Regions from separate parts of the Nostoc sp. C057 genome, predicted to be linked through region 2. Evidence: riboswitches for the same ligand, from Rfam matches in the RefSeq annotation. Region 2 holds a riboswitch; the other holds the start of a gene.
What was found. A riboswitch is a leader RNA that binds a small molecule or an ion and turns the genes downstream of it on or off. The one in region 2 is predicted to bind cobalamin.

Region 1 (16,228 bases), on a different replicon from region 2:
GCTCGTTGGTTCAGCTAGCGGTGACACTACTGCTAAGTTGTGGACGCTTGACGGCAATTTGTTTAGAACCCTTGTAGGACACTCGGCGGCAGTATGGAGAGTTGTTTTTAGCCAAGATAGTAAAATGCTAGCGACTGGAAGTGGCGACAACACCGTTAAGCTGTGGACGTTAGACGGCAAGTTATTGAATACACTCAAAGGTCATAAAGCTGGGATTTGGGGAATTGCCTTTACTCCTGATGGAAAAATTGTTGCTTCTGGCAGCGTCGATGCTAGCATCAAACTCTGGAAGCTAGATGGTACTGAAGTAACGACCCTCACTGGACATACCGCAGGGATTAGGGTGGTTGCGATCAGCCCTGATGGAACTTTGCTTGTTTCAGGGGGTGATGACAACACGCTCATTTTGTGGAATTTACAGCGAATTCTTAATCTAGATGTACTAAATTATGGTTGCACTCTGGTGCAGGATTATTTGAAAACTAACACCGCAGTGGAAGAGGGCGATCGCTCCCTTTGTAATATGCCAAAGTTTAAATAATTTCTCTCTTTGGGGCGGATTATTTTGGTGGGTTTTCTTGATGCGATCGCGTTTCTTCTACAAAATTCTTTTGTATTAGGGACTTCAAAGAAATAAATTACTCAAATAAACGAACCACAGAGGCACAGAGAACACGGAGGAATGAGGAGGAGAGAGTTTTTTCGCCAGTTTTTTATTTGGAAGTCCCTTATATAGAAAATTGGTATTATTTACTAATCATGTAATTTGTCAAGTAGCCATACCAAAGCACCTTCAACATTACTAACTTGCTCTCCTGGCGGTATGGCTGGACGATTTACCATCACTACTTTCACGCCCAGTTCTCGCGCTGCAATAATCTTGGGCTTTGTGGCATCGCCACCGCTATTTTTACTCACTATGGTATCAATCTTGTGATCAATCAGGATTTGCCTTTCATTATTGAGGGTAAAGGGCCCGCGATCGCACAATACCATCCCCGGTGGCACTAAGGCATCATCAACAGGAGGGTCAATCATCCGCATCAAGAACCAAATTTCCTCTAAGTGAGCAAAGGCGGCGAGTTCTTGTCTGCCAACCGTCAAAAATACCCGATGTGCTTGGTTTGCTAGAGATGCGGCGGCGGCTTCAACGCTATCAACTTCCATCCAGCGATCGCCACTTCCTTTTTCCCAAGGTGGGCGTATTAACATCAGACGGGGTACTCCGACTTCATTTGCAGCATTTGCCGCATTGAAAGAAATTTGACTAGCAAAAGGATGGGTTGCATCAATTAATAAGTCGATTTGCATTGCTCGGAGATAGCTAGCCAATCCAGCCACACCACCAAAGCCTCCAACCCGTAAATCGCCCAACGGAACTGATGGTTCACGGGTACGACCGGCTAAAGACGTGATTGCATCTACCCCTTGGATAGTCGCGACTCTAGCAGCTAGTTCTGCGGCATCTCCTGTACCACCCAGAATCAAAACGCGCATTAGTGAGATAAAGGTGGAATCTTTGCTAAAATGCCCTTCTTCAGGGCTTCTGGACGCTCTGACCAAGGCAGCAAACCATCTGCTTTGACATAGTATTGACTAGCACATTCTAGTATCGCAGATGCACTATTATCAATGGCTAAATCACCAAACAAATATGTTAATTTACCTTTGGCAGCAAAGGCAACCACACAGGAACGATTACAAGCACTCATGCATTCAACTTCTTGAATTGGGAATTCATCTCGTAACTCCCAATCTTGTGCAAGTTGCTGAAGTTGGTGTAGAAGTTTTTCACCACCACTTTCACCTAAGCGTTTTCCCTCTTGCCAAACGCTAGCACAAGTTTTGCAAACAAATAAAGTATGGTCAGCAACTCCCAAGGGATTCGCTGGGGAAATATTCACAGTAGTAGTCATCTGTACCTCGCAGATATGTGGAACTAGTAAATCTATTTCGGCGGGCATCCTGACTCACTCAATTTGAGATTTTAGATTACATCTCAAATTGGTTTACAGTTGCGGGACAGCGCCGGATTTGCACCGAACTTTCCCCGTTACCTCTGGTAGCTGCTCCCCACCAGAACCGAATAACCTTATCGATCATACACTAGGGTTATCTAAGAAAAGGATATAGGACTCATATTTGATTCTTGAAAAAATTCAGTATAGCTCAAAGACCCTTCTTTCCTCTTGCCTCTTGCCTTCCCAGGCAATTAAGCCACGCTGTGCGAACAAAAATCAAATCGGATTGCTACATAACCTATGCAACAAAATTACAAAAATCAGCTTCTAAATTTTTCAAACACTAAAAACTTTATCGAAACAGAATTCAGGAGTCAGAATACCCTTTCAGGGAAGCAAGCTACAGAATGAATTTTGTGCGACTGGTGGATACGACGGCAAGCGAGTCATCAAGCGTCTTCATTCTGACTTCTGACTTCTGACTTCTGAATTCTTCAATTTATAGGTTTGTATCGCAATGGATTTTTTGACAATTCTAGGATTAGCGGCTGCCACAATAACCACAATTTCTTTTTTGCCACAGATGTTTAAAACATGGCAAACAAAATCAGCAAAAGATGTTTCTTTTTTAACGCTGATTACATTCATAACTGGTATTTTTTTGTGGTTAATTTATGGAATATATCTACAATCTTTACCAATTATTCTTGCTAATAGCGTGACATTGCTTTTTAACTTGATAATTCTATGGCTTAAAATTAAATATAGATAAAGAACCCCTAGATAAGTAAGTTGGTAGAAATAAACCAAATTATGTTATGAAACGTAAATAGTCTTAAAGTCCTTACTAATGACCAATGACAAAGGACAAATGACAAAGGACAAATGACAGCCCTTGCCAGTTAGCCTTAATTGCGCCAACCTACTTACACAAACTCTCGTCAGCCTGTGCGGACTCAAATGAAACCCATAAAGCTGAGTTTTGCTTCTGTAGGCGTGAATTCTATGAGACTGCATTATTCAAACCCCCTAAAAAACGCCTGTGACATCATCTGTATTTGACTCTGAACGCCTCCTTTTCACCCCCACTACCCCAGACACCAACGCTATCCCCATAATCTTCGCCTTTCCCAATGAATATAGCGTAGGTATCACTAGCCTTGGCTATCAGGTAGTTTGGGCAACCTTGGCAATGCGTGATGATGTGCAGGTGAGTCGCCTGTTTACAGATAGTCACGAACAACTCCCCAGAACGCCAGAAATTGTGGGATTTTCGATTTCCTGGGAACTGGATTATGTGAATATTTTAAATTTGCTGGAATCTTTAGAAATTCCTATTCAAGCAAATTCTCGTGATGATTCTCATCCGATAATTTTTGGTGGTGGCCCCGTTCTCACAGCTAACCCAGAACCTTTTGCAGATTTTTTTGATGTAATTTTACTGGGAGATGGCGAAAATTTACTGGGAAATTTCATTGAGGCGTACAAAGAAGTAAGAAATGCTTCTAGACAAACTCAACTCAAAAGACTTGCACAAATCCCAGGAATTTATATTCCCAGTTTGTATGAAGTCGAATACCACACAAAAGATGGTGCAATAAAGTCAATTAAACCAATTTCTCCAGAAATTCCCGCAGTGGTGCAAAAGCAGACTTATCGAGGAAATACTCTATCGGCTTCGACTGTAGTCACCGAAAAAGCTGCATGGGAAAATATTTACATGGTGGAAGTGGTGAGAAGTTGTCCAGAAATGTGCCGCTTTTGTTTGGCGAGTTATCTCACACTGCCTTTTAGAACAGCCAGTCTGGAAGATTCCTTAATTCCTGCGATCGCAAAAGGCTTAGAAGTCACAAATCGGCTAGGATTATTGGGGGCTTCTGTAACTCAGCATCCAGAGTTTGAAGCTTTGCTAGATTATATAAGTCAGCCAAAGTATGATGATGTCCGTCTCAGTATTGCCTCAGTGCGAACTAATACTGTAACAGTCCAGTTAGCAGAAACTTTGGCAAAACGAGACACGCGATCGCTTACCATTGCAGTAGAAAGTGGTTCTGAGAAAATTCGGCAAATCGTCAACAAAAAGCTGCATAACGACGAAATTATCCAAGCGGCGATAAATGCCAAAGCTGGCGGATTAAAAAGCTTGAAACTCTACGGAATGGCAGGAATTCCTGGTGAAGAAGCAGAGGATTTAGACCAAACAGTGACGATGATGCGTAATATCAAAAAAGCTGCACCAGGATTACGCCTAACATTTGGATGCAGCACCTTTGTACCCAAAGCGCACACGCCATTTCAATGGTTTGGGGTAAATCGTCAAGCAGAAAAGCGGTTGCAGTTTTTGCAAAAACAGCTAAAACCGCAGGGAATAGAGTTTCGCCCAGAAAGCTATAATTGGTCGATTATACAAGCTTTGTTATCAAGAGGCGATCGCAGACTATCCCAACTTCTTCAGCTGACTCGTGACTTTGGCGACTCCTTGGGTAGCTACAAACGTGCTTTCAAACAACTTAAAGGACAAATCCCTGACTTAGATTTCTACGTCCACGCTGATTGGTCTACAGAACAAGTATTACCTTGGAACCACTTGCAAGGGCCTCTGCCACAGTCTACACTACTAAAGCATTTGGCTGATGCTCAGAGTTATATCAACCCATCTCCAAAAGAACTACAGCCACTACTGGGGACTAGAGACTAGGAATTGGGGACTGAGGACTAGGAATGGAAATTTATTATCCAATTCCCAATGCCCAATGCCCAATTCCCAATTCCCAATTCCCAATCCTAAAAACTTCATGCAAAACACAGCTGAGTATTACTGCGCCTATTGCGGCGAACCGAACTTAACTTTTATTGATTTGAGTGCTGGAGGACAGCAATCTTATGTAGAAGATTGTCAAGTTTGCTGTAACCCAAATATTTTGTATGTCCGGGTTGACGAAGATACCCTAGATATCGAGATTGATACAGAATCAGAAAGTTGAATTTTAGGTTTTTCTTTCCATGCTGCACTTTAAACATTCCTCAGTCATTGATGCGCCACCAGAAGTAGTTTGGAAATTTCACGAAAGGCCAGATATTTTGCAAATGCTGAATCCACCTTGGCAGCCAGTCCAAGTGGTTCGTCGTGAAGGGGGACTGAACGTGGGCGCTATCACAGAATTTCGCCTGTTTCTCGGCCCATTACCATTAACTTGGCTAGCGCGTCATACTGAATGCGAAAAATATCGCCTGTTTACCGACGAACAGATATCTGGCCCCTTCGAGTCTTGGGTACATCGACATGAATTTGAACCGGAAGCTGGCAAAACTAGGCTGACTGATGCTATTTCCTTCTCTATGCCTGGTGGAGAAACAGTTGAATTTGTTAGTGGTTGGTTAGTGCAAGTGCAACTAGAAGCAATGTTTCGCTATCGCCATTATGTAACCAAACGAGAATGTGAGTCACGATAGCAAAAATTAATTATCTTGATTCTTCAACCCTTGCCGCGAAACCCACTTTATCAACCCAGGAAACAAGCGATACAAAGCTTGTGAGAAATTCGCCGAACCAACCATCACTTCTGACTTCTTATTATTGACTGCATCCCAAATAGCATTTGCTACATCTTCAGGCTTCTCCACCACCGGATTTTTCAGCACATTCTCAAGCTGTCCACGACGAGTATGAGTATCTTGTTCATCCTTGCCTCGAAAAACTGCCCGTTCCATTAAAGTACTCTTAATTAAATTCGGATAAATCCCACAAACATGAATACCTTTTGGCTGTAGTTCTATTTGTAGCGATTCCGTCAACCCTGTCACGCCAAACTTACTAGTACAATAGGGAACCAAGTAAGCACTTGGTACCTTACCACCGATGGAACTTAAATTAACTATAGTTCCACTTCGACGCTGGAGGAAATGAGGCAGAAGGGCATTAATAGTGTGGATATATCCCCATAAATTAGTGTCTATAATTTGATGCCAATCATCGAGAGAGAATTGTTCTACTGGCCCCGATGCAAAGATGCCCGCATTGTTTATCAGCACGTCGATATAGCCATAATTTTCTAATGCCTTTTGCACTAATGCGTTTACCTGAGATGAGTCAGTAACATCGCAAGTAACCGTTAATGGTGCTGGACGACCAATGCTTTGCACCTCCTGCGCTAAGGCTTCCAAGCGGTCAGCATGACGAGCTGCAAGTACCAAATCATATCCTTGCCGCGCAAATAAAAGAGCCGTTGCTTTGCCAATGCCTTCAGAAGCACCTGTAATTAGTACCGTAGGAGCCATACTTTAAGTTTAAAAAACCTATTTACTATTTATTAGTCTGGATAATAACACTCCAGAAACCTTCTAACTTTCGTTGGATTTTTGATTGTATCCAAAATAGGTTTTTAGTGAGATTACAAGTTTTCAATAGCAGTTGTTTGGTAAAAATACCTCTGAACTATAGGCTCCTCAAAGCTATTATTGGTCTTTTGTTAAATAAATATTTTCTCAACCTCCTTAAAATCTCATTCTTTAGAGTTGCATTTACTTTGAAACTAGAGACAGATAGCGTCAAATGGGTAAGTTAAGTAATATGAAGAATGTAATTAGCTCCTTAAGGTAACTTAATAATTGCACTTTATCTTAGTGATAAAACTCAAACCTCATATCAATACCAAAAACCGCAATGCTGCTTAACTTGTGCTGACCCCTCACCCTGAAATTTGGAACGACCACCTAAGTATTATCCGTTTTCTAGCTTACCTACTTTGGGAACAGCTACAGCCGAGTGCAGTATGCATCGGTACTCATTTCCTCTACTCCCCATTAATCTGACTGTTTTTGTTACAGACTGATTGCAAAGGAACAAAGAGAAGACCCTGGTTATTGCAGATACCAGGTTGAACACTGTCGTCGCTCATATCACTCAAGCTTTCAAGCGAAAACAGTTTTTAGAATAGCAGTTGCTTGTGTAATAATAGTTAAAGTATCTTAATGTTTGTACATATTATTAGAGTATTCGCACTGTCCAATTCAAAACACTGACCACTAATAGAGTTTTCTTGATGGTAGTTAGTGCTTTTTATCGTGAATATATTTTAGGAATTTTCATCTGAATACTAGGCGGAGTAAAAGCGTGATTCAATTAGAGCAACCACCCAGTCATCAAACAAAATTGACCCCATTAGGGAAAAATAAATCTCAGTTCAAGGCAATTTTCATTGCTACGATCATTGTTGCTACATGGGTCATTAGCCTGAGTTTATTACTTTCCCTTGACATCTCCAAGTTAACATTTTGGATGCTATTGCCTAGTATACTTTGGCAAACATTCTTATATACAGGATTATTTATTACATCTCATGATGCTATGCATGGGGTAGTCTTTCCCCAGAACACCAAAATTAATCATTTCATTGGGACATTAACCTTATCTTTATATGGTCTTTTACCATATAAAAAATTATTAAAAAAACATTGGATACACCACCACCATCCAGCCAGCCAAATAGACCCAGATTTTCACAATGGTAAACACAAAAATTTCTTCGCGTGGTATTTTCATTTTATGAAGGGTTACTGGAGTTGGGGACAAATCATTGCCTTGACTATTATCTATCACTTTAATAATCACGTCCTCCATATACCTACTGCTAATTTAACTTACTTTTGGGTGATCCCTTCAGTTTTAAGTTCATTCCAATTATTTTATTTTGGTACTTTTCTACCCCATAGTGAACCCATAGGAGGTTATATTGAGCCTCATCATTCACAAACAATTAACCGTCCAATTTGGTGGTCATTTATCACGTGCTATCATTTCGGCTATCACGAAGAACATCATGAGTCTCCCCATGTTCCTTGGTGGCAGTTACCAGAAATTTATAAAACAAAATAGTTGTTGTTTATCTAAATATCTTGGCAACAAGAATAACACGGTAATCTCTAGCATTACCAAATTATTTTTTTAAATTTCTATTGATTCTTCTCTCTGTGTTCTCTGCACCTCTGTGGTTCATTAAAAAAGTAATTCTCACAACTCAGATAGAATTGCTACACATAGCTTGAACAAGGCATTCTTTGAGATTATCCTAATTATGCCAATTAATAATTCTCGTCTTGTCACCTATAGCCCTGCTTATACAATCGTTCCGACTTACGAATGCTTTAATCGGTGTAGTTACTGCAACTTTCGTAGTGAACCTGGCAAAAGTCCCTGGATGAATCTTTCAGATGCAGAAAATAGTTTAAAATCACTTCAAAGCGAAAAAGTGTGCGAAATTCTCATACTCAGTGGTGAAGTCCATCCACATTCGTTAAGGCGTAAGGCGTGGTTCGAGCGAATTTATGATTTGTGCAAATTAGCACTTTCAATGGAGTTTTTACCACACACCAATGTCGGGCCATTGAGTTTTGAGGAAATGCAAAAACTCAAGCGTGTTAATGTTTCGATGGGGCTGATGTTAGAACAGTTAACGCCAACATTATTAAATAGTGTACATCGACACGCACCGAGTAAATTACCAGAAGTTCGTTTACAACAATTGCAATGGGCGGGAGAGTTGCAAATTCCCTTTACAACTGGCTTACTCTTAGGAATTGGAGAAACCTCTGATGATTGGTGGGAAACTTTAGAAGCTATATCTAACTTGCACCAACGTTACCATCACATTCAAGAAGTTATCCTGCAACCTCATAGTCCAGGTAATCAGCAAACTTTTGATGCACCTCCTTTTAATCCTCATCAATTACCAGAAGTAATTGCTAAAGCACGTAAGATTTTATCGCCAGATATTACTATTCAAATTCCACCGAATTTAGTTAAGGATAACTCCTGGTTACTCGCTTGTATCGAAGCTGGTGCGCGAGATTTAGGCGGAATTGGGCCAAAAGATGAAGTGAATCCTGATTATCCCCATATTCAGGAACAGGCTTTGAGAAATATTTTACAGCCTGCTGGGTGGGAATTAGTGCCGCGATCGCCAGTTTATCCGCAATTTGATAGCTGGCTATCGGAAGAATTACAAACAGCAGTGAAGCGATCGCGGAGTGCTATGTTATTGGTTTAACATTGCTAGACCCATACCACCAAAATAGGTTCAAATCAAGACTATAGGCGACAAATTCCCAATGCATCCCTCAGAAGATATAGATAACAGCCTAAACCCTGTTGTAAAATAGACATAAGAAGGATTTGGGGGGCCATTTACTGGTCATAAACGCCTATAGAAACTATCTACGGAAATCTCCAAGGTTTAAAGTCCAGCCAGCTGAAGCAACTACAGCGGCTGTATCACCAGCGTATACCAGGCGATCGCATCACCACGCCTGAGTTTTCCCAGCGTCTGGCAGCAATTAGCACAGAAGTCAATCAGCCTGTGTGCGCCTACATCAACCGTCGCGGACAAGTGATTCGCGTCGGGGTAGGCACACCGCGTCAAACGCAAATACCACCGATGGAATTGCCCCGTTACGGTGCAGAACGACTCAGTGGTATTCGTTGTATTGCCACCCATCTGAAGCCAGAACCGCCAAATGAAGCGGCACTCACGGCTATGGCCCTGCAACGATTAGATGCCCTAGTTGTCCTAAACATTACCGGAACCGGATTTACACGGCGGGGAGGCGGTGCAACTGGGTATGTCAAAGAAGCTTATCTAGCTCATCTAATACCCCAAGAGTCTCGCACCCTGATTACTAGTCCTGCTGCTTTTAAAGTAGAGGATAACCAAATTCAAACCCCAAGTTGGAATATATCGCCACCTATGGGTTTGGATGATTTGGCAGACCAGGATTTAGTAGACTTGGTAGAAAATCTGGAAGCAGAATTCCAGCGAGAATTTATTGCCCAGGAAGTACATGCTGACCACGATCGCGTGCTAATTGTGGGGCTGATGACCAGTGAGACAACTCCCCTACAATTCCAAGATACTCTAGCAGAATTGGCGCGTTTAGTTGATACTGCTGGGGGAGATGTATTACAAACAATACAACAAAAGCGATCGCGCGTTCATCCCCAAACAGTAGTTGGCGAAGGTAAAGTGCAAGAAATTGCCCTAACTGCCCAAACACTAGGAGTTAATCTTGTCGTCTTTGACCGCGACCTTTCCCCCTCCCAAGTCCGCAACTTAGAATTGCAAATTGGTATCCGGGTAGTTGACCGCACCGAAGTAATTTTGGATATCTTTGCTCAACGCGCTCAGTCCCGTGCCGGTAAGTTGCAAGTAGAACTAGCACAGTTAGAATACATGCAACCGCGACTGGCTGGTAGAGGTCGCACCATGTCCAGATTGGGTGGTGGTATTGGGACTCGTGGCCCTGGTGAAACCAAACTGGAAACTGAACGCCGTGCCATTGGGCAGCGCATTTCCCGACTCCAAAAAGAAGTAACTCAGTTGCAAGCCCATCGTTCGCGGTTACGGCAACGAAGGCAGCATCGAGAAATTCCCTCAGTAGCTTTGGTTGGATATACTAACGCTGGTAAGTCTACACTGTTAAACGCTCTCACAAATGCAGAAGTTTATACAGCCGACCAACTATTTGCCACTCTCGATCCTACCACCCGCCGCCTGGTGATTCCTTATGGCGAAACCAATGAACATCAGGAAATTCTAATTACAGATACAGTAGGGTTCATACACGAACTACCTGCATCATTAATGGATGCCTTCCGCGCCACCTTAGAGGAAGTCACAGAAGCTGATGCCCTACTACATTTGGTGGATTTGTCTCACCCAGCTTGGTTGCGTCATATTCGCTCAGTCAGAGAAATCTTAGCGCAAATGCCCATAACTCCTGGCCCGGCGCTAGTTATTTTTAACAAGATCGATCAAGCAAATAGTGAGACACTAGCTTTAGCTAGAGAAGAATTTCCCCTAGCGGTATTTATTTCAGCGAGTCAGCGCTTGGGATTAGAAACCCTACGTCACCGCCTTGCTCAACTAATTGAATATGCCGTTGACAGTAGGTAAATGTTGAGTAACTAATTCAGTGTTAGCACTTTATATTAGTGTCGTGAATATTTAACTTTGGGGAAGGCGATAGATTGCCTTCCCTTATTTATTGCATTTTTATAAGGAGGAGTAGAAAAGTTGAATTATGCTTTTAAACTTTAATTTTCTAGATATTTTTAAAGCATCATTTTAGAATTGCCACACCAATACCAATACGGTTCAGTTAGCGCCAAAAAACTTAAACTGCGTAGGTTGGGTGGAGGAACGAAAACCAACATTTCCGGGCATTTGTTGGGTTGCTCTTTGCTTAACTCATATCTTGCACCTGGAAATAGTAATGTCAATTCCATGACTAAGTGCTAAGGGCCGAAGCCGTTCAATGTCTAGTAGCAATAAAGACAAGACTAAATGAGGTAAAAAAGTATATAGTGCAAGGAAAGCAGCTTGACCCCAGTCTAAAGAATCAGGTAAACAGGATGAAAGATACGTCCAATATGCTAATAAATAGGCAGTAATAGACAAGACTAACCAACGATAAATTCCTAAAAGAGTACCTTGTCCAAATCTATCTAAACCAAAGCGATGTTTAGCAGTTTTAAACCAACCTTCAATTTTCCAACGGCGTTTACCCCACCAGGAAATAGTACTGGCTTTAAGAGGTTGTGTAGAGATAACATATCTTTTAACAAACTTGCCATTATCGCGTTTGAAGTAATACCAAGAAAGAGTAACAGGAAAATCTAATCCAACAAGTCGGACTTGTTGCCCTCGACGATGTAGAAGTTTAACTGGATAACCATTAACTAACTTGCGATTACAACCAATACCAATAACAGCATGATATTTTAGTTTCCGAATATTGTTGATAAAATCCTTAGTACCAAAAGCAGTATCAGCGAGAATTTTTACCCGCAATCGTTTGGTTAAATCTTTGGGTAAATGACATACCATTCGTAATGCTATTTGAGACGGACTAGCCGTCCCTTTACCTCTCCAGACACGAAAATTCCAGGGTATACGCCATTGTCCAACTACCAAATATAAAACTACTATATGCAAGCCTCGTTTCCCGTTGTAAACGGTTATTAGATTTTTAAATGCTTTAAACTGACCACATTTCTCTAAAGTTGTCAGGTCAACTATTACTTGTAGAAATGCTTTTCTTCCCAATGGACAATGACTCTTAACTTGCTCAATTGCCTGTTGACGAATATGACGAATTAGCTTACGAGTAGGCCATTTATATGTATTTAAAAATCTACTTAAAGCACTTTCAGATTTGGATTTACTGTAATGTGGCAAAGGTTTTCCGTCTGCTGCTAGAAACAGCCCTAACATTGCTTCCAAATTGTCTCGTTGATAACGGCTAGGCATCAATGCCAGAATCGTATACATTAGGGTATGGGCGTGGGCAAGAATGGTTTCCATATTTCTTGCTGTTATTTATGTTATCTACGCCCTTTTCTCTCATTTTTTACGAACATATAAAAATATCTTTATGCAGATGACATTATTCCCATCTTTGTATATGTCATTTGTATATATCGTGATGCTAAATGTAAATTATTATATCAGTATATAAAGTAGAAGCTAAAATTTTAGATGTTACTTTTATTTTCTTTTTCTTGGTTAATACTGATAGTTTTTATCAGGTGCAAGATATGAGTTAACGCAAGCGTATTGACACCAGTACAATGGTTTTATGACTCCTGTCTGATTTTCGTTCGTACAGCGTGGCGTAGCCATACTAACTTGCGTGGTGCGCTTAGCGCAAGCGAGCTAGGCAGGGAGTGAGGAGTAGCAAGTAGGGAAAAAGCCTTTTTGAGTTTTAGTGAGTTTTTTCAAAAATTAAATCTGATTTTGAACAATATTTTCAATAAAACCCTGATAAAGCAGGCTTTTCATCCTCAGTATGTTTTCAAGCATCAAATAGGAGTCCTAGATTTAATTTAGCTCATATACTTAGTGAAAGATTAAAACATCTACTTGTGTAGATTGGCGTGAGATACCTAGTGTAGGCTGGTTTTCTATAGGTCAACGCTGCGCTCTATCCAACATACAAATCTTTCTCATAGAATAATCAATATCTCCTGAAAATCTGTTGATTAAGTAATAACATCGAGAAACCAAATATTGATTATTCAGCGTGAATATAGAAAATTATAATTTAAAAAAATATATCAAGTGTAAATACTGAAAATCTACATCAATTCATAAAAAATATATTGATAATTCCAAATTTAAATTTTTAGCTAACCTCGACAAATAACGTAGACAGTTGGTATTCGTTTGTGTAAATTTAGACTTTGGTAACTTCCATAAAAGAGTTATTTTGAGAGGTTTTAAATATCCTCAATAAAAAGAAAAGGAGTTTCAATCGAGTGTCTCAACCATATTCCAAGAAAATAGCGGGTTATGCAGTCTGTTGTATATCAGCATTAGCTGTGGTGACAGTTTCACAGATGTCCCAAGCAGATGCAGCCTCTATGACTTTCTCAGTCACAGGAACTAACTCAGCATCAAAGAATGCTCTGGCATCATCAGTTGTATTTGATGACTTACTCAATCCAGGTAAGTTGACAGTGACTCTGACGAACATGAAAAATGTTTCAGTCCCTTCTGATGTTCTTACATCAGTCTTTTGGGACTATGCTGGATCTCCCTTAAACTTATCGTTAATTTCAGCAACAGCTGCAACGGTCACTCAAAACAACCCCTCTACCACTACAAATAATGTAAATCTTCTCAATACTCCTACTAATGGCAAAGAATGGGCATTTGCATCTACTACCAATTCCGCAGGACTTACTAATGGAGTAACCCAAGACTATGGTTTAGGTACTGCCGGCTTAGGTATTTTTCAAGGTCTTGGTGGACAGCAGCAATTTAATTACGGCATTATTGACGGCTACAATGCTAATGCAAATCCAGCAATCAAAGGGGGAAGTTTTGTTGACAATTCGGCCACGTTCGTTTTGTCAGGACTACCCACTAACTTTGATATAAGCAAAATTGGCAGTGTTCGCTTCCAATATGGCACCGCTTTAAGTGAGCCTAGCATTATAAAAGCACAAGGGAGTTATTATAGTCCTCCGCCTCCTCCACCTAAAAAAGTACCTGAACCTGGGACAACAGCCGCCCTTAGTTTGTTTGCAGTGGGTGCATTGAAAGTGGTGAGGAAAAAATCTTTAGTAGTAGCCTAAGTGACAGTTTTCTAGCTGTCAGCACTGAGAAACACCAGATACTTCCATAAAAGGAAATACTGTTTTTTTAGAAAATCAAGTGTGCATACCCTATATTCTGTAAAAATTGATTAAGTACAACATGGTGTAAATAGGCTAATAATGATAAATCGTTGCAAAGCTTGCATTGTTTCTAGGCTTTTCAACGATTTTTCGTTTTGCATAGTTCTGCACAAAACGCTCACTAAATGTAGCAGATATCAAAGGAACTCAGCGAAACCAATAACTGAATTTAGTTAGACACTTCTGAAAGTAAAGTCAAAACGGCATAGAACACCTACAGCCAGTTGCAACGTTCTAAAATTAAAAAGTATTAAATCAAGTTGAGGACATTATGGCTGCAAAAGTAGAAATTTACACTTGGAGGACTTGCCCGTTTTGTATCCGTGCCAAAAGTTTGCTGAAGAGTAAGGGTGTTGAATTTACAGAATACAGCATTGACGGAGATGAGGCAGCCAGAAATAAAATGGCTCAAAGGGCAAATGGAAGGCGCTCTTTACCGCAAATTTTCATCAATGATGACCATATTGGTGGTTGTGATGACATCCACGCTTTAGACAGTCAAGGCAAGCTAGATGAGCTACTAACTTCCGTGTAAGTCTAGAAGATATTGCACTAGCGACAAGCCACTGCAAATTACACGGCAGTCACTACAACTCTGTTTACGAAATTTTTCTCGCAAAAGTATCTGTCCACAAGATTTTACCCTCCAGTTCCTACTCAGCAGTACAGATGTACATCAATTAGTAAGATCATCAAGAGATAATAATTGAACAACCATTTAATTTCTTGGTGATTGAGGTATAAAGGGTGAAACTGGCTTTTATCATTGATCCGATCCATCTGCTTGACCCGTGTCATGATACCAGCATTGCCCTGATCGAAGCAGCGCAAATCCTGGGACACGAAGTTTGGGTAACTCAAGCAAATCTGCTGAGTGTGGTGGAGGGCAAAGCTTGGGCTGTCCTACAGCGAGTTGAACTTGTACCAGTACAGTTGGTGGAGAGACGCTGGATAGCGGCGAATCCTTGGTATAAATTAAGTGATTCCTCCTTAACTTCTTTAGAGACAATGGATGCCGTATTTATGCGGACAGATCCACCTGTCAATGATTCTTACCTCTATGCCACGTACATTCTGGATTATGTTGACCAAAATAAAACTCTGCTGATTAACAGTCCTAGCGGCATTCGAGGGGCAAATGAAAAAATGTATGCCCTCCAGTTTACCAAAGCGATTCCAGAAACAATTGTCAGTGCTGATAAGCAGTTTATTCGGCAATTTGTCGAAGCAAAGGGGGCAACTGTTCTCAAACCACTAGGAAACAAAGCCGGGGAAGGAATTTTATTTTTGCAATCAAGCGATCGCAATTTTAACTCTATTGTCGAACTCAGTACCCTCCAAGGTCGAGTTCCAGTAATGGTACAAACCTATCTACCGGAGGCAAAAGAAGGAGATAAACGCATTATCCTGCTCAATGGCGAACCGATTGGTGCGCTCAATCGCCTCTCTAGCGGAAGTGACTTTCGCAATAATATGGCAACTGGTGGTACAGTCGCTCAAACTGAAATTACCCCAAGAGAACATGAAATTTGTACCCAAGTAGCCGAACGCTTACGCCAAGACGGTTTAATTTTTGTGGGTATAGATATTATTGGTGGCTACTTAACTGAAGTTAACGTCACCAGTCCTACGGGAATTCGTGAAATTGATCGTCTAGATGGTACTAACCTTGGTTATCAAGTTATTCAATGGATTGAACAGTCATTGAATTGAAGGAGGCAGGAAGAGTAAATCAGCAGGGGTCAAATCCCCTGCTGATTTGAAGCCACTGAACTAGAGTTAAGTCAAAGTCTTATCTACTACTAAAAAATAGAATTACTTCGGGTGCTTGCGTTGGCAACTCACCCACGCAGCTTTGTTTATAAAGAATATAAGTTTAATAATCACGGTGGTAGATGTAACAATGTCTACGCCTGGATTTCTCACTTGTGAGAAATCCAAGGGGTGTGGGAGGATGAGGAAGAAGTCTTACCCCCCACACTCCCCACACTCCCCACACTCCCTCTGCCTACACTATGCGTGAGAAATCCGG
Region 2 (16,228 bases):
TTCTTACGGTGGTATGGTGGCTCTAACTTATGCAGTTCGCTATCCTCAAAATGTCTCTCATCTGATTGTGATTGCCACGGCAGCCCATAGTGGCTTTTTAGAAAGAGCTAAGGAAATCTTGGCATCAAAAGGAACTGAGGAACAAAAAGCAAGCGTTCAGCGACTTTGGGATGGGAACTTTGAAAATGAGGAACAGCTAAGACAGTATTTTCAAGTGTTGGGACCAATGTATTCGCTAAGATATGATCCCATTAAGTCAGGCATTGCTTGGCAGAGGAATATTCTCTCAATTGATGCGATCAATGTTGCTTTTGGCGGTTTCCTCCGCACCTACAATATTCTTGACCAGTTACATAAAATTACTGCACCCACTCTAGTTATTGCAGGCCGGTATGACTGGATTTGCGCTCCAGAGTTTTCTGAAGAAATTGCTCAGGCAATTCCTAATGCCGATTTGAGAATTTTTGAGAATAGCAGTCATTTGATCCGCGCAGATGAGCCAGAAGCACTTTTAGATGCAATAGCTGGATTTTTGGTTTACAAACGTTAGCTCAATTCGTAATACCATTTACTAGTTTAATTTTAGTTGCCAAGCGATGTCTTCTGGTGCGTCGGCAGTCTTGTACACGCAAAGAGCCATCGCCTGCGGCGATAATAATCTTCGAGACCATCGCTCTGTTTGTCAACATACTCCTCTTCAATAACCAATCCAAGCCTCGTAACCAATTATTAATATATTTGGTGGCGATAAAAGCTTGTTAGAAATCTCGGATGTTTATTTCTGGGGTCATCTTGATTAAACTCTTTTTGATAACTGCCAGAGTTGGATGGAATAACATAAATGGCTTTCAAAAATTGCGCGTGCTGCTAACCCTTCGACAACCAACTTTTCCAGCCAGCGCTTAAATGCCCAACGACCGAGTGTATGTAATGGAGGAACAGCGATCGCCACAACATCAGCAATATATTTGACCGTTGTCAGCCCAAAAGTACGAAAGTTATCAACACACAAGTCAATCGTTGGCGCAATATGGGTTGAAATGTCTTCAGTTTTGATTAACTTGAATCCAGCCTGAACTAAAGTCGCTTGGAGTTCAGTGGCGATATGACAATTAGAAAAAATACCTTCTCTGTATTCCGCATTAGAACGCATCATATCGGCAACCAGCAGGTAGCCACCATTACTCAATAAACAAGCCGCACCCTGAGCCAAATCGTCAACAGCAATATATTGACTGCTTTCACTCAACAGAACTAAATCGTAGGAGTTTGATGAGTGAAAATCTTCAAATCTAGTTAAGTAAAAAGGTACTTTACCGTTGGTATTTTGAATAAATCTCTCTTGCTGAAGTGCATCGGGTGCTAATCTCTCAACACTAAAACCGCGATCACACAAATATGCCGCATTACCACCAATGCCACAGCCTACGTCAAGCACAGTTTTTGTCCCCTCTGGGATAAAACTGAAAAGTTTGGCTGCATAGTTTTCTTGCGCCACACGCAGGCGAGTTAGAGTTAATTCTTCACCATAAGTAGGTAGTGGCTCCCAATACCCATAATGGAGATAGTCGGAATTTGTGAGTCCCATGAATCTATCCCACTAATAAAATTCTTTGAATCCAGATATGAATAGTAGCAAGATCAATGAATGCATCAAAATATACTTTTTTACGTTCCCAACGAACAACTAGGCGACGATATTTACGTTGATACCAAGCAAAACAACGTTCTTGCTGATATCTGGGAACAGAGATTTTAATAGGTCTACCTCTATTTTTCTTGGTTTTCCAAACCCGTTTTGGTATTTGGGGTCGAATGCCTCGCTTACGGAGGGCAGCACGTTTTTCCTTTGAATCGTAACCTTTATCAGTAGCCAGTACCTTAAGTTTTTTACGTGGTCTACCCCGTTTTAAAGTTTTCAGTTTTACTTTGTCAAGTAGAGGTAATACTTGTTCTGTCTCGTTACTATTGGCGGCAGTGGTGGAGTTAGCTAGGGGCATTCCATTGCCTTCAGTCAGTGTGTGAATAAGAACACCTTTCCCCTTGCCACCATAAGCAATTTCCTCACCTCCTCCCATCAAGCGGGGAAAAAGAGCCATCAATAGCTCCAAAATCCCAGTTTATAAGACCTTTCTCATCAGCGATTGCTAAGATACGTCCTTGTAAATATTCAAATGTTCCATCTGAGCGCCATCGCTTTAACCATCGGTGGGAAGAGCTTTTCGATGCCCATACACCCCCACGTGGTAGGTCACACCATCGACACCCAGTAATTAAAATGTACAACAGACTATTTAATACATGACGATATGGTGCATGAGGCATTCCTTTGCCACGTTTAGATGCCTCCTCAGAAAATATATCTTCAAACAACTTCCATTTCTTCGTCACTCAGTCCTTCAAAACGTCCAGCCATACAGTGATACACCCTTCTCAAATGAGAAGTAGATTACCACATTTTCATATTAGTGGGATAGGTTCATGTAATAATCTATCGCCGCATTTTGGTAGCGAGTAGGTTTCGGAATCTTGCTTGATTGTGGTTTGAGCATTGAGGAATAAAGTAACTATTAGGGCATTAAGCTTGGTTGAAATTCTGACCAACGCTTGCAAACTTGTTCGTAGCAATCGGGTGGAGTAATTTTTAGTTGGTGTAAAAAATTAACCTCAATCTGAGGTTCAACCTTTAGCACCAGAAGAATATCTTGATGGGGATTGTATGTTGCGACTGCTGGAAAAATTGATGAGATTATAGATGAGTTAAGTGATTGTGATTGCAAGTAAAGCCCAATTAGATCGCAGGGGAGAAACTGGAGGGTGAAGGGAACTGTATCAAAGTTTGTAATTGTTGACTGAGTAACTTGAGTATCTACATCACATAAGACAACTCCCCGTCCAAATGACTGAAATCCTTTCCATGCTGTGTAACCAATGACCAGCAGATTATTATGAATAAAACTATTTTGCCAGTAGCCAAAATTTCCTTGCCAAACACTATTGGATGGTCGCATTGACTTCCTCCCCCAACACCAATGATTCAATCCGAACCTGCTCAAGCTCTCGTCCAATCAATACTAATCGCGTTTGACGAGGTTCCTGGGGTTGCCAAAGATGGTCATAAAAGTAGTCAAATCGATTACCAACCCCCTGTAATACCAGACGGATAGCTTTGTTTGGAACTGCGACAAATCCCTTAATTCGATAATTCATAATTCATAATTACGTTTTGTGACGGGGATTTAGTTAGGCTTCAATTGTGTTCTGCCTCTAGAACTAGAGGATTTAACCCCCCCAAACTTATTTAAAATCCAAATATTCATAAATAGCTGCGATCGCTACCTAACCAAGCTTGAGGGATTTTGGTTAGCAAAGTTTCTGTCCATGAATTCTGTGCTTCCCTCTGCCCGCACAGCCCGGAACATTCCAAATCGACACAATCCTGCACCAAACGCCAAACGCATCAGTAAAAGCGTCGGTACCTCGCGCACAGACTTGATGAAACCAGACAGCCCAAAACGCACTAATCCCTCTGGTCGAGCCACTCCTTGCCAAATTGAATCGAACCAAGAAGGAAGGGTTTCTTGCGTCCAGTCTGCCGTAATTACCTCCCCTTCAACCAATTCTGTTCCTGCCAAAAGCTCGGAAAAACCTTCAATGCTGGAAAAAGCTGGATGAGACCACTGGTCGAGGAGTTGCCGCATTACTCGTTTCTCCCAAAAATTTAGCGGCTTTTGGCGGTCATCCCTCTGATTCCAGTCAGCTACAACCAACATTCCACCAGGCTTTAGCACCCGCATTAATTCTCTAGCAAAAATGGTTTTATCTGGCATGTGGGGACCTGCTTCGATTGACCAGACCACATCAAAACTGGCATCTGGAAACGACAATGCCATTGCATCATCAACCGCAAACTGGGCATTTAGCCCAAAAGGTGTTAATTCCTGGGCGCGTTTCACCTGAATAGGACTGATGGTAATCCCTGTGACAGCAAACCCATAATCTCGCGCTAAAATCCGACTACTGCCGCCAATACCACAGCCAACATCTAAGACGGTAGCACCAGGGGGTAATTTTTCTATTCCACCCCATTTAACCATAGAATGTACAAAGTCAGATTTAGCAGCCAAAAAATCCTTTCGTCGTGGCGGCGAACCGTAGTGACCAAGGTGAATGTGTTCTCCCCAATAAAACTCTAGGATGCCGTCAAGTGTCCATTGATCGTAGGAATTGGCAACTGTGGATGAGGATTGATACTTGCGGGCAGTTAGGAAATAAGCCGCAATTCCAATTACTAATAGCAGAAAAAAAACAATTACAGAATATAATAAACTTGGCATTTTTTTGAACGATCTTGTACACCTATTTGAGTCGATCCAACCGTTTACTCATTGCTGCTCGTCCTGAATCAGAGGAGTGATGTCGTAACTGCCCACGGTCGGCAATCGCAATATAAATCATCCGATACATCGATATTGCAATGTTTTGAACATCTTGAATAATTTTCCATTGCAGTAGACTGGGCTTGTGTTTGCCTTGAGGAAGAGCCGTTTGTTTAACAAAGGGATGAATAGCAGTAGGAATCTTCCCAGTTCGGTGAAGATAGAATTTCGGCATGATAATTAACTGAAGTATTAATTTAGTAACTTAGCAATTCCTATGCGTGATTGGGAAGAGTTTTTTGTTGCTGTGACTATATTTCAAGTGATACTCTCATCCTGGAGTGGCGATCGCGATCGCTGGATCTCAAGACACAATTTCTACCGAAAATTAACCGCTTACCCTCTCATAGAAAGTCGTAATCTGTAGCGTCTTGATATATGGGACTATGAGAATGTAAAGCTGAATAGTTGTATAAACCTTCATAAAAATACTTATCTGTGCCTCGCAGATGTACAAAATTTACAAGTCAACTTCGGCGGGCATTCTGACTCACAAGGCAAGCCTTGTTTACAGCTGCGGGACAGCGCCGGATTTACACCGGACTTTCCCCGTTTCCTCTAGCGGCTGTTCCCCACTAGAACCGAGATTCATCTGAATACTAACATAACTGCGATTTGCTTGCATAAAAATCAATGGTTGGTCTATACTTGCATTTGCTATTAATCGGGACAAGTCTCATTCTTTACCAAGCGTTTATTTTCTACTCAGTGTTGCAGAGTCGTTTTTTATTGCTTAGTAGACATCTTGCAAAAGTAACAAATGCCAAAATATTGGGGTGTTAATTAGCTGGGCTATTTAGGGACAGTAGTCGCGTTGAGTTCATCGCTTTTCCCTTTTCCCCTTTTTTTTGTACTTTGTGTCACTTTCGATTCCTCTTCTTTCTTGCTAGAGTTAACCATTTTTACCAAGTGCTGATTTAGATAACTTTGTGCAGAGATATACAAACTTTCCCAAATCTCTTGATTGCGGCTGATTTTTGTGCCGACTGTATTTCCTGCTGTTTTCTCCGACACCAAGTATTTACGGAAGTAGTTATTCCACAAGTGTTGCAGGAAATCTTCAGCGAATTCGTTAAACGGCAGAATCCATTTATACTCCTTGTCCAAAAATACCCGATATGATGCGATTATCGGTAGTGCTAAGTCGGTTGGCGCACCAAACCCGAATGAATACTTGCTATCAGGCAACAACGTCGTTTTACGTATATCTATTGATGCTAAATCGTTAGCACCCTTTCTTCTGGGGTTGCTGATATATTCTTGGATTATTTCGTAGAGTCTTTGCTCTATCCACAAAGCATGAGTCAAGAGAGGCAGTAAAGCGGTTAATCTTTCTCTTTCTGCGTCTGTGATGTTACTTGGAAGACTCATCCCTGCTGGGTGTTTGGTTCGTTTATTGCCGTCGGGGTTGTATTTATTTCTATCAAGGCAGTAAAGGAGCTTGAGCAAATGGGTGATATTACACTGAGCGTTTCTGGGAGCGCCACTTTGGTTTTGGTAATAAGCGATGCGGAATTTTCTATCTTCCTTCTGTTCTAACTGGGCTAAATACTGCTTGATGAATTTGTAATCACCCCTGGCGTTGACTTTGGAGCGAGAATCTACTGGTGTTGTAGTATTTGAAGCTAGGGCTATATCTTTGGCTGATTCTTCACTCAATCCGATGTGGATCGTAACTTTTACCCTGGCTTCGGTTAGGTCATATTTGTAATTTTTCGCTTGCTCAAAAGCTAAAACTGTATGCCCCCCGTTAATAATCCCATCACTACCCCCCTCGTTAGCTTCTAAGACTTCTAGCTCCAGTTCAGTTTTGTTCTTAACAGGTTTAGCAATATTAGCTGACAGAACGATTCCACTGTGACGCGAGAAGAATTTTGCAGGTTCGGTTGTCAGTGAGTCGAACATTTGTCTGTAGGTTGCGCTTTTACGGTTCGGTTCGCGGATGTTCGGTTCTAGGGGTAGGTCTGTGGGGAACGAGTCTACATGAGCAGTGGCGATGATGCAATTGGGGTTGGCTTGAAAATAGTTATCTATCTTGATGTTCCAAGTCTTGGGCATAGTTTGTTTTTAGCCGAGTGTCAAATTTCATATTAACCCTACTATTGAGCTACAGATACCGGATTTATCTGGAGGGACGATTGAAGAAGAATTCAACTATTCTGAATTCAGTAATCAGAACTCAGACGTTCGCGGACTCGCTCTAAGCGTTGCCATGCCGTAAAGCCTGCGGCATAGCTACGCTTAGGGCGCAGCCTCTCTAAGAGTTGGCTTTACGGTGCGCTATCCGCTTTTTCGTACAGAACTCATTCTGTTAGCGGATAGCTAAGGTTTAGTCCATTCTGACTCCTGACTTCTGACTCCTGAATTCTGTTCGATAAAAAATATATGAGATTGCCCAAGAAGAGTACATTAAATATACGCAATCTACGGTATTAGAGATAACATTGGATAGAAATTTAAAACTCTTTTTAAATGTATTACATGAAATGCCAATTGTTATTAAAAACTTTATTTACACAGATAAAAGTAGGTCATTGGTGGGTAAGTGCCTTATTATGGATGAGTTTAGCTACCCCAAGTCAAGCATCTGTAATACTGCGAATAGCAATCGAGAGGGGTGTTAATCAGGTAACAGTTGGCAGTTCTACAACTGCGTTGGTTAAAGATAGTACTGGTCATACTCTCGGACAATTACCAGCAATGAGTTCATTTTATGCCCAAGCTATTCCAGGCGGTGTGGCTTTAGATAAATGGCAGTCTGGTTTATTTTGGATTGAACCCACAGGTAAGGGATTCGTTTACATTGGCGAACACTGGTATCGAGGCAGAACTCTTGTTGTGCCAACAGAGAAAGGACTAACCGCCGTTAACTGGGTTGATGACCAAGAGTATCTCTACAGTGTTGTTGGTGGCGAAATGGATACTGAGTGGCCTGCTGAAGCTTTGAAAGCACAAGCAGTTGCCGCCCGGACTTTTGCTTTCTATGAGCGAGAAAAACAGCGTAATAATCCTGTTTACGATTTAGGTGATAGTCCAGATCACTGGCAAAATTATAAAGGAGTAATCAATGAAACTCCTAGTACTTATGCCGCCGTCGATGCTACTGATAAACAGGTACTAACTTATGAAGACAGTATTATTCTCTCAGTTTTTCATGATTGTTCTGGAGGACATACTGAAAATGTTGAAGATGTTTGGGGAAGCCACGAGCCTTACCTGCGTGCTGTTGAAGATTACGATCAAAATGTTAGCGAGTGCAAATGGGTAAAAACTTTCTCCCAAAGAGAAATTAGCGCCAGGATTTCTAGTGTCGGCAATGTTTTAGATATGATTGCACAAACCTACTCACCTTTTGGTAGTGTTAAAGCCTTAAAAATCGTTGGTGATAAAGCAACCATTGTACTGCGTGGCGAAAAAGTACGTACAGCCCTCAAAATTAAAAGTACCCACTTTATCCTTACCAAAGCAGCAAATGGTAGTTTTATTCTTCAAGGACTTGGCTTTGGTCATGCTTTAGGCATGAGTCAATGGGGCGCATACAATTTAGCGAAAAGAGGAGTAAACTACCTGCAAATTTTAGGGCATTATTATCAAGGTGTAGCTTTAAGTACAATTAACCTTAAGTAAAATTAAATTAATATTTCTGGGATAATTTTGGTTGATCTAGATACTGATAAACTAGCCGCGATACTTGGCGTACAAACTCCCTTCCTCGCTCATCATCATGGGGTCTAATCACAAAAATACCTGCCAAGTAATGCTTCCCATTTGGCAAACTAATAATTCCTGCATCCCCAACCAAAAATCCAATATCTCCAGTTTTATGAGCAATAGTTCCACCTTTGCCCACACCAGCCGCCAGTAACTTATTATTATGACAATGACGCAAGATATCTATTACTTGGAACTGACTACCCTCTGAAATCAACTTATGTTGGTCAACTAAGGCTGACAACCTGACTAAATCTGCCGGACTAGTAGTGTTAGTACCTTTAAAGTCTCCTAACATATTGCGAATTACTGTGTTTTTTAGTCCCCAAGCGTGGAAACGTTGATTGAGTTTTGCTTTTGTGCCTAGACGATCAATAATCATATTACTAGCAGTATTATCACTGATCGTAATCATTTTGTTAACAGTTTCCATTACACTCAGTTTGAGTCCTGCTCGTTTATACTGTAAGTCACCAGAACCACTCGCTACTAAGTCACGCCGCATCACTAGCTTTTCATCAAGTTTGATTTTACCCGCATCTACTTGTTCAAATAAAGCAATTAAAATTGGATATTTAATAGTACTAGCTGCCGGAAATACTTTTTCGCCATCAATATTCAAATAATTTCCTGTTTCTACATCTAAGAAAAACATTCCCGGTTTGAGAAAACTGTAATGAGCCATTAATGCTCTAATTTGAGACTTTAATTCTGGTATCTCTTTGCCTAATGAGATGATTCCACCAAATAAAGAAGGCTCGTTTATATTCGTGAAAATCTCTGGTTGCTTGAGTTGGGGAATCAAATTTCTCTGTATACTGACTCGGCTTGGATAGTTAGCCAATAAATAATTCCAATCTCTTGCTGACTCTAAATGACTCCGATTATTATCAGATATTTGAGATTTGATATCAGCCGCTAAACTGGGTGATGTTATTAATACAGTACTCATAATAGTTAGGAGAAAACTGCGTAATCTCATGGAGTTATTTTCAGGATAAACTTATTTATTTGGTGGTTTTTTGGATTGATGCGGAACATCTATAATCTGCTTGCCAAAAACATAGTAAGATTAGTTTGCAATGTCAGTCTTAATAAAGACTCTACTGGTAGTCAAATAGAATTACTATGTTCTGGATTTGCTAGATTAGTCATTGACAGCTAATTTGAATTGATGATTCCAAGATGATTACATACTTAGTTGATAGAAATATTACAAAGTGATGACGAAAGTGTGTTTATTTAGATAATTGTATTGAAACCCAAGCAAATCCATTCTAGAAAGTAAAGATTTTCTAAATATGAACAAGATAATCTAACACCAATAGTGGATTGACTAAGGCAGAGTGTTTGTTAGGGTCTTTAACAGAATAAATCTTAACCTGCTAAATTGGACAATAAGCAATCGAACTCTTGGCAATACATAAATAGATGGCTATACTTTCTCTGAAGACAAGCAGATAAAAATTCTAACTTCCGATCAGCACGATGACTGATTATTTGACTATTTTTTAGGTATTTTACGTGATTAATAATAAGCAGAGTCTTTGGACTCCAGGGAAATTAGTTGGGCTGCTTATCTTATGTGGTGGTTTTAGTCTGAGTTTAATCATCTTGAGCAAAATAAATCTTTTTCAGTTGGAATCAAAACAGACTCTAAATGTAAATAATGTAGCGGCAAATGTCGTCACTCAACAACGAGTTGAGGAATTCAAGACAGCGATGCTTAAAAGCTGGCAGGAGGAAGCACAAGTAAAGGGTTTTTCTGACTCTATTCCATCAAGTTTTCAAGGTGCGATAATTGAATCAGCAAAACTCTCTCCCGAACAGAAAGTCATTGCTCTCACCTTTGATGATGGCCCCTGGCCTGAAAGTACAGCACAAGTGTTAGATATCCTGAAAAAAAATCAGATCAAAGGGACATTTTTTGTGGTTGGAGAGAATGTCAAAAATTTTCCCAACTTACTCAAGCAGGAAATTGCTGAAGGTCATGTCATTGGCAACCACACTTGGCATCATTGGTATCAATTCTTGAATCCACAAGCTGCTGCTTATGAAATTGACCACACCGAAGATATTATTTTTAAAACTACAGGCTTAAAAACAAATTTATTTCGACCACCCGGAGGAGTGATGCATAATGGCGTAGTTGACTACGCTAGAAATAGTAAATACGCTATTATTTTGTGGTCATCTGACTCTGTAGACTATTCCCGTCCTGCTGTTTCCAAATTAATCAGCAATGCATTCGGAGAGGCAAAACCTGGTGGAATTGTATTGATGCATGATGGTGGTGGTAATCGTTCTAGGACTGTACAGGCTTTACCAGAAATTATTGCCAATTTTCGCAATCAGGGCTATCGCTTTGTCACCATCCCTGAACTCTTACAAATTCAAGATAAAAACCAAAAATTCATCGTAAATAAAAAATAAAGTAACCTTGCTTCTTTATTCAAATTGTATAATTACTTCTTATCTTGGTAGTAATTCAAGCAAAATTAGAGCTTTAATCAAGTTATTATATAGCCGAGCCGCCCTAGTTAGTTTTTCTCAGGTCGGTTTCGTAGAGGTGCAGTTCGTCCATCATAAAACTGCCTTGGGAGATTGCTCAGTTCTATCCATACGACTTCAAAAATTAAGCTCTTTCTCAAGCATTTTTGATGTTTTTTTATCTTGATTACCAACTATTAGCTTAATTTTACCTAGTAGTCTGACCATTAGTCGCTCATAAGCGACCGCACAGTGACTTGTAATTCCTTTAAGTTGATTGTTCGTTACCAACTTCGTGGAAAGCCACCAATGCCTCTTCTAAGTGGTTAAAAAACCGATTAGCTCCGATTAAATCTGTCAGCCCGTCCCGCTCGAACTGGACTTTTACCTCCGGCGACAGACCGGACACGACAAAAGTTACGTTCTGAAGGGATAATTCCTTGACGACATCCCGAATCGTTTGCGATGCAGAGTAGTCGATTTCAGTAATTGCTCTGGACTCCAGAATAAACCACCGCACGGGTGATTCCGCATTTTTCACGAGATTTTGCACCTCCTCTGAAAAGAAGCTGGCGTTAGCATAAAACAAGTCTCTACTAAACCGATAAACGATCAGACCAGATGCTGATACACTGCCGATACGCACAGGAATCGGCTGCCATAATCTCTGAGCATCGGGAATAATGATGGCTGAATGCGGTCGGTAACTATGACGCACATGCAAAATCAGCGACAAAATAATTGCTAAAACAATGCCCTCTTTAACACCGATAAAAACAACTGTAGCAGTAGTAACGAGCGCAAGATAAAACTCCTCACGATGGGTCGAAAATATTGCCCGCATCCCCTGAATGTCAATCAATTTTAATCCAATCAAAAATACAATTGCTGCTAAAACCGCATTCGGCAAATAGCTAATTGGTTGAGTGAAGAAGAGGATGACTATTAACACCACTGCTACTGTAGTCAGTTGAGCTACTTGGCTTTGTCCTCCTGCTGTGTCAACAATTTCAGTTTTGGTCGGGCTACCATTCACCACAAAGGTTCCACTCACCCCCGCCGCCAGATTCGCCAGAGCTAGACCCTCAAGGTCAATATTTTCTTTAAAATCCTCGTTGTATCGGAAGGCGTAAGCGCGTGAGGTCGCTGCACTTTGGGCAATAATGACGATACAGCACGATAGGGCAATGCCAAATAATTGCCCAATTTCATTCAGAGCAACAGTTGGCAATCCAAAGGATGGCAGTCCGCTAGGGATAGATCCAACTACCATAACACCATGACTGGCAAAGTTAAACAGCCAACTGGCAAGAATTGCTACTATTACAGCCAGCAACGCACCTGGAAATTTTGGAAGCAATCTGTCGCATAGTTTAATGGTAATCAAGACCGCTAGAGAAATAGCGATCGCTAATGGGTTAGCATGGGGCAGACCTTCAAAGGTATTAATGATTTGCTGGATTGGATTATTCCCCCGCCTTTTAAATCCAACAATCCACCTAATTGACCGATCGCCACTTGAATTCCTACCCCAGTCAAGAAACCTACCAACACGGTACGCGACAGAAAATCCGCTAAGAAACCCAGTCTAAACAGGCGTGCTAACAGTAAAAAGTCCAGCTACTAAAATGGCGACTAATCCTGAATCCGCTAAATATTGGGAACTCCCCAACGCTGCCAAGCCTGATAGCCCAGCCGCCAGGATTGCAAGCTGTTGCAGAGTCGGCTGCGACCACTAAATGGCGAGAAGATCCAAAGAGCGCAAACGCCAAGGCTGGAAGAATAAGTGTATAAAGACCTGTGGCAATGGGCGTTCCGGCAATCTTTGTGTATCCCATGACTTCAGGAATGCCCAGTGCTGCTAGCACAATACCCGCAACGATATCATTCCCAATGGTGGCTCCGGTCATTGGTAAAATTCCCTGAAACAGGCGAAATCGCTTTTTAGTTGGATACTGGGCTGTATTTGCGTTCAATTTCTTCATTATTTCGGATTCAAATCCTTGTCCAAAATTATTCTTCGATTGCCTTGATCTGCCCTGCTGCAACTGCATCAGCTAGTGCTTTGTAATCATCCTCGGTCTGATCGGCGTAAGCTACTGCAAAATTAGCGATCGCCCGCTCAAAGGTGTCACTTTGACCGAGATAACCACTAATAGCAAATCGATTCCCCGAACGAGCATGACTGTGCGCCAGCGCCCAACCACATAAATGGGAGTAGCCCTCAAATCCGTCTCCGACATTCCTTCAATCTCGACGGAAGTTTTCATATCTCTGAGTTGCCGCAGGTAGAAGTCATGACCACTATCGCCTTTTGTCCAGCCCAGGAAGATATCGCTGGCTTCTTGCATCAAATGCTGCCCCCGCTACAATCCTTTGGGCGTGGTTCTCGTAAGTGCTTTTCCCAGCATAGGGTTCTAGAACTGAAGCACGAGCTTCCTTAATTTGTAGGAATAAAGGATCGTTATCTCCTGTCACCAAAAGCGCAACACCACAACGGGTGCCGATACTACCAACCCCTACCACCTTCATTGCTACATCAACAATCTGATATTGGTCTAGTAAAATACGGGAATCCTCACGTAGTGTTTTCCGATATTTCTGAAAAACAGATAACATCTCTGATGCAAGGCGATCTCCAGGTGACGGATGGAATAATAAAGGAGGATTGTCAATAAAACGGCGCTGTCCTTTCACCGTTTCAGTTAATTTGTGCAGATCCAAGACAGGCTTGAATGCCCTTGCTTTTTTCACTTCACTTTTGACAATATTTAGTTCTTTAGTGTGAGTAGTAAAGGTGAGTAGCGATTCCACCCCAATATGGGCATACCATACCTCCAGAGCAGTCATTTGGGCGTACTCATTTATATGTTCTCGGTAGGACTGCACAGATGCCATCGCTGCTGCCCGACTGATTTTGTCTCTTAGTTTGAGGTATCTACCTGCCACCACAATACTTGCAGCTAAACGCTTAACATCCCATTCCCAAGGGGCCCAAAGGGTTTCGTCGAAGTCATTGACATCAAAGACGAGATTTCTCTCTGGTGTACCGTATCCACCAAAGTTGGACAAATGGCTGTCTCCACAAGTCTGTACTTTGATTCCAGTCTTGGGAGTTTCGCTCAGATCGGCTGCCATGATATTCGCTGCCCCCCTCAGAAATGCAAAAGGAGATTTCAGCATTCGTCCATAGCGAATCGGCACTAATTCCAGCAATCTTCCTTGGTTGGATTCCTCCAGCAGCGCAACACAGTCAGGACGATTGGGGGCAGGTTTCCACTCTTCATGGCTAGATCGCGGCACTCGATCCCGTAGGGCTTTTCCCATCGCGCTACCTTCAGCACGAGAGAGCCACTGTGAAGATAAGTTCTGATTTTGCATTTAGGCTTGACCCATCAGTGAGAGGTTAAAGCTATTTAGCTCTTGTCAATAAGTAATAGTAATTGATTGATATTATCTAAAATATTGGGTTCGTCAACAAAATTTTTAAGTTAGCGATACCGAACTAACAGCCTGTCTCCACTGGGGTTTAGACTAGATTTTCAACTGCTATATAGCGGGAGAAGGTGCATTGCTCCTCCCCCTCTACCCATACACGATTATCATTCTTATCAAGGGGATTTTGAGTATTTTAACTGATTGATAATTTTATCTTAACCTGTCACAGATGTAACTATATCTACTTTCTAGCCTCTTACTCGAATGGCACGCTTGAAAAGCTGAAACCTCCTTGCTGGCAGGTGTGGGGGTGTGGGAGGCAATGCAGCGTTCATTGATGTGCAGTTATTCAAATTCTCCTCTTTCTCCCCACCCTCCCCACACTTCCCGCCCTTTCCCCTCTCCCCACACTTCCCACACTCAAAATCTTGTTATATCAGGGCTTTGCGATTAACAAGCGTGCCATTCCCTCTTACTCTTTTTAGTAATGCATAGCCAAAAGGCGATTGCTCAAAACCCTGAGACAACAAATTACCCAGCTATATCCTTCCCACTCTTGTAAGTCATAGCTCTGGGTTTCCTCTTGCCTATAGGGACTAATGATTTCTTGGGTGCTTGTGGCGGACGACATATTTCACAGTAGAGCGGTCGGACACCAAACGTTTCTCGTTGCGTGGGTTGTTCGCACTGCTTACATACGAAGTTAAAAACGCGAGTGTGAATTTCCCGCTTGTGCGCTCTGACAGTGTACTCTCGGACATCAATTGTTTTACTGGGCATTGACTGATTACTGTTGTGGACTTACTTCTTTAATATAGTTTTTCGTCTTAGTTCTACAAGATCCGTGCATCATCTGACGAAAGTAATTCTACTTAATCAATTAAGTACTCTTGCATGTCGCTTTGTCGATGGCGGAGAATACTTATCGCCTTGACCTGGATTTGACGAATCCGCTCTCGGCTGAGGTTTAGCTGTTGGCCAATCTGAGCTAGATTGAAATGCTGATCGTTCTCTAGCCCAAAGTTTAAAGTCAACACTTGACGCTGTATAGGTGTCAATGGTTCTAAGAATTTAGCTACATCTTGCGATAGAAGTTCTTGGCTAAGGAGTTTTTCTGGTGAAGCGGCATCGCTGGCTAAAATTTCGCCCAATTCTGTCTCTTTTTCATCTCCGACTTGTTTATTTAAAGAAATGGCTGTGCGAGAAGCAGTGAGATATTCTCGAAGCTTATCTGTGCTTATGTTTAAGAGTGTTGCAATTTCTTCGGCAGTGGCATGACGACCGAGTTTTTGAAAACTTTCTCGCTGTACTTTTTTAATTTTGGTAAGTATTTCAGTGAGATGAACAGGCAATCTAATAGTGCGCGATTGTTCTGCTATGGCGCGTGTAATCTCTTGACGAATCCACCAATAAGCGTAAGTCGATAGCTTATAGCCCCGGTTGGGATCAAACTTTTCTATACCCCGTTGTAAACCAATTGCTCCTTCTTGGATCAAATCTAAAAATTCCAAATTGCGGTTCTGGTATTTCTTGGCAACAGAAACTACTAGTCGCAGGTTAGCTGTCACCATTTTTTGTTTAGCTTTTTGACCAAGGTGTAGTGCTGCTCGGACTTGTGCTTCGGTTTTTTCAACAGCATTGGCTAATTCTGTCATTGTTGGTTCACGCTCTAGCTGTTGAGTGAGTTCATTTTTAGATTGCTCAATGGCAATCATTTCCTGTACCTGTCTACCATAAGCAATTTCTTCCTCTGGCTTCAATAAAGGATATTGACCAATTTCTTGCAAATAGATGCGAACCATGTCTGAACTGAGGCTGGACATACAAACTTTTCGGCTTTTTTTACCAGGGGATTTAAAAGTATAAATCAAATAATTCAATAAACTTTTTTATTTTTAACAATTCAGTCCTGCCTGAAGTAACCTCTGCTTCAACCTTGTGTACCGCCGTTGGTCATCAGTAGAGCGCACCGCCAGAGATATCGCTTTTTTTGCTCCAACCACGATCGCTAACTTCTTGGCACGGGTCAGCCCGGTGTAAAACAGGTTCCGGGTCAACATCATATAGTGCTGCATATAGATTGGCAGAACTATCACCGGATATTCTGAGCCTTGGCTTTTATGAATAGTCACGCTCCAGGCAAGGGCAAT

Region 1: it holds a riboswitch for cobalamin, as region 2 does, so the genes downstream of both, FD724_RS18115 (DUF1636 family protein) here and FD724_RS32025 (hypothetical protein) in region 2, are expected to answer to the same signal.

Annotation. Positions count from the first base shown of each region.
Region 1 covers NZ_CP040281.1:4,215,088-4,231,315, reverse strand. Annotated here, with positions in the region: gene FD724_RS18125 (AAA-like domain-containing protein) at 1-541, shown strand, start outside; gene FD724_RS18120 (cobalt-precorrin-6A reductase) at 754-1,497, opposite strand; gene FD724_RS18115 (DUF1636 family protein) at 1,497-1,916, opposite strand; cobalamin riboswitch at 1,938-2,102, opposite strand; gene FD724_RS40975 (hypothetical protein) at 2,421-2,609, opposite strand; gene FD724_RS18110 (SemiSWEET transporter) at 2,536-2,733, shown strand; gene FD724_RS18105 (radical SAM protein) at 3,004-4,659, shown strand; gene FD724_RS18100 (CPXCG motif-containing cysteine-rich protein) at 4,757-4,945, shown strand; gene FD724_RS18095 (SRPBCC family protein) at 4,965-5,414, shown strand; gene FD724_RS18090 (SDR family oxidoreductase) at 5,421-6,239, opposite strand; gene crtW (beta-carotene ketolase CrtW) at 7,075-7,836, shown strand; gene cofG (7,8-didemethyl-8-hydroxy-5-deazariboflavin synthase subunit CofG) at 8,036-9,007, shown strand; gene hflX (GTPase HflX) at 9,164-10,909, shown strand; gene FD724_RS18070 (transposase) at 11,204-12,319, opposite strand; gene FD724_RS18065 (XDD4 family exosortase-dependent surface protein) at 13,273-14,094, shown strand; gene grxC (glutaredoxin 3) at 14,468-14,731, shown strand; gene gshB (glutathione synthase) at 14,944-15,909, shown strand.
Region 2 covers NZ_CP040282.1:68,382-84,609, forward strand. Annotated here, with positions in the region: gene FD724_RS31985 (alpha/beta fold hydrolase) at 1-550, shown strand, start outside; gene FD724_RS31990 (hypothetical protein) at 552-689, opposite strand; gene FD724_RS31995 (bifunctional 2-polyprenyl-6-hydroxyphenol methylase/3-demethylubiquinol 3-O-methyltransferase UbiG) at 797-1,588, opposite strand; gene FD724_RS32000 (transposase) at 1,593-2,099, opposite strand; gene FD724_RS32005 (transposase) at 2,065-2,391, opposite strand; gene FD724_RS32010 (hypothetical protein) at 2,571-3,011, opposite strand; partial or broken gene FD724_RS32015 (GTP-binding protein) at 2,995-3,204, opposite strand; gene FD724_RS32020 (methyltransferase domain-containing protein) at 3,336-4,337, opposite strand; gene FD724_RS32025 (hypothetical protein) at 4,360-4,614, opposite strand; gene FD724_RS32030 (hypothetical protein) at 4,657-4,806, shown strand; cobalamin riboswitch at 4,897-5,040, opposite strand; gene FD724_RS32035 (AIPR family protein) at 5,232-6,497, opposite strand; gene FD724_RS32040 (SpoIID/LytB domain-containing protein) at 6,921-8,066, shown strand; gene FD724_RS32045 (serine hydrolase) at 8,074-9,132, opposite strand; gene FD724_RS32050 (polysaccharide deacetylase family protein) at 9,675-10,583, shown strand; gene FD724_RS42195 (STAS domain-containing protein) at 10,909-11,484, opposite strand; partial or broken gene FD724_RS42200 (SulP family inorganic anion transporter) at 11,491-12,194, opposite strand; gene FD724_RS41225 (SulP family inorganic anion transporter) at 12,242-12,625, opposite strand; partial or broken gene FD724_RS32060 (DUF2252 domain-containing protein) at 12,654-14,021, opposite strand; gene FD724_RS32065 (hypothetical protein) at 14,610-14,858, opposite strand; gene FD724_RS32070 (RNA polymerase sigma factor, RpoD/SigA family) at 14,951-15,901, opposite strand; gene FD724_RS32075 (ATP-dependent RecD-like DNA helicase) at 15,974-16,228, opposite strand, start outside.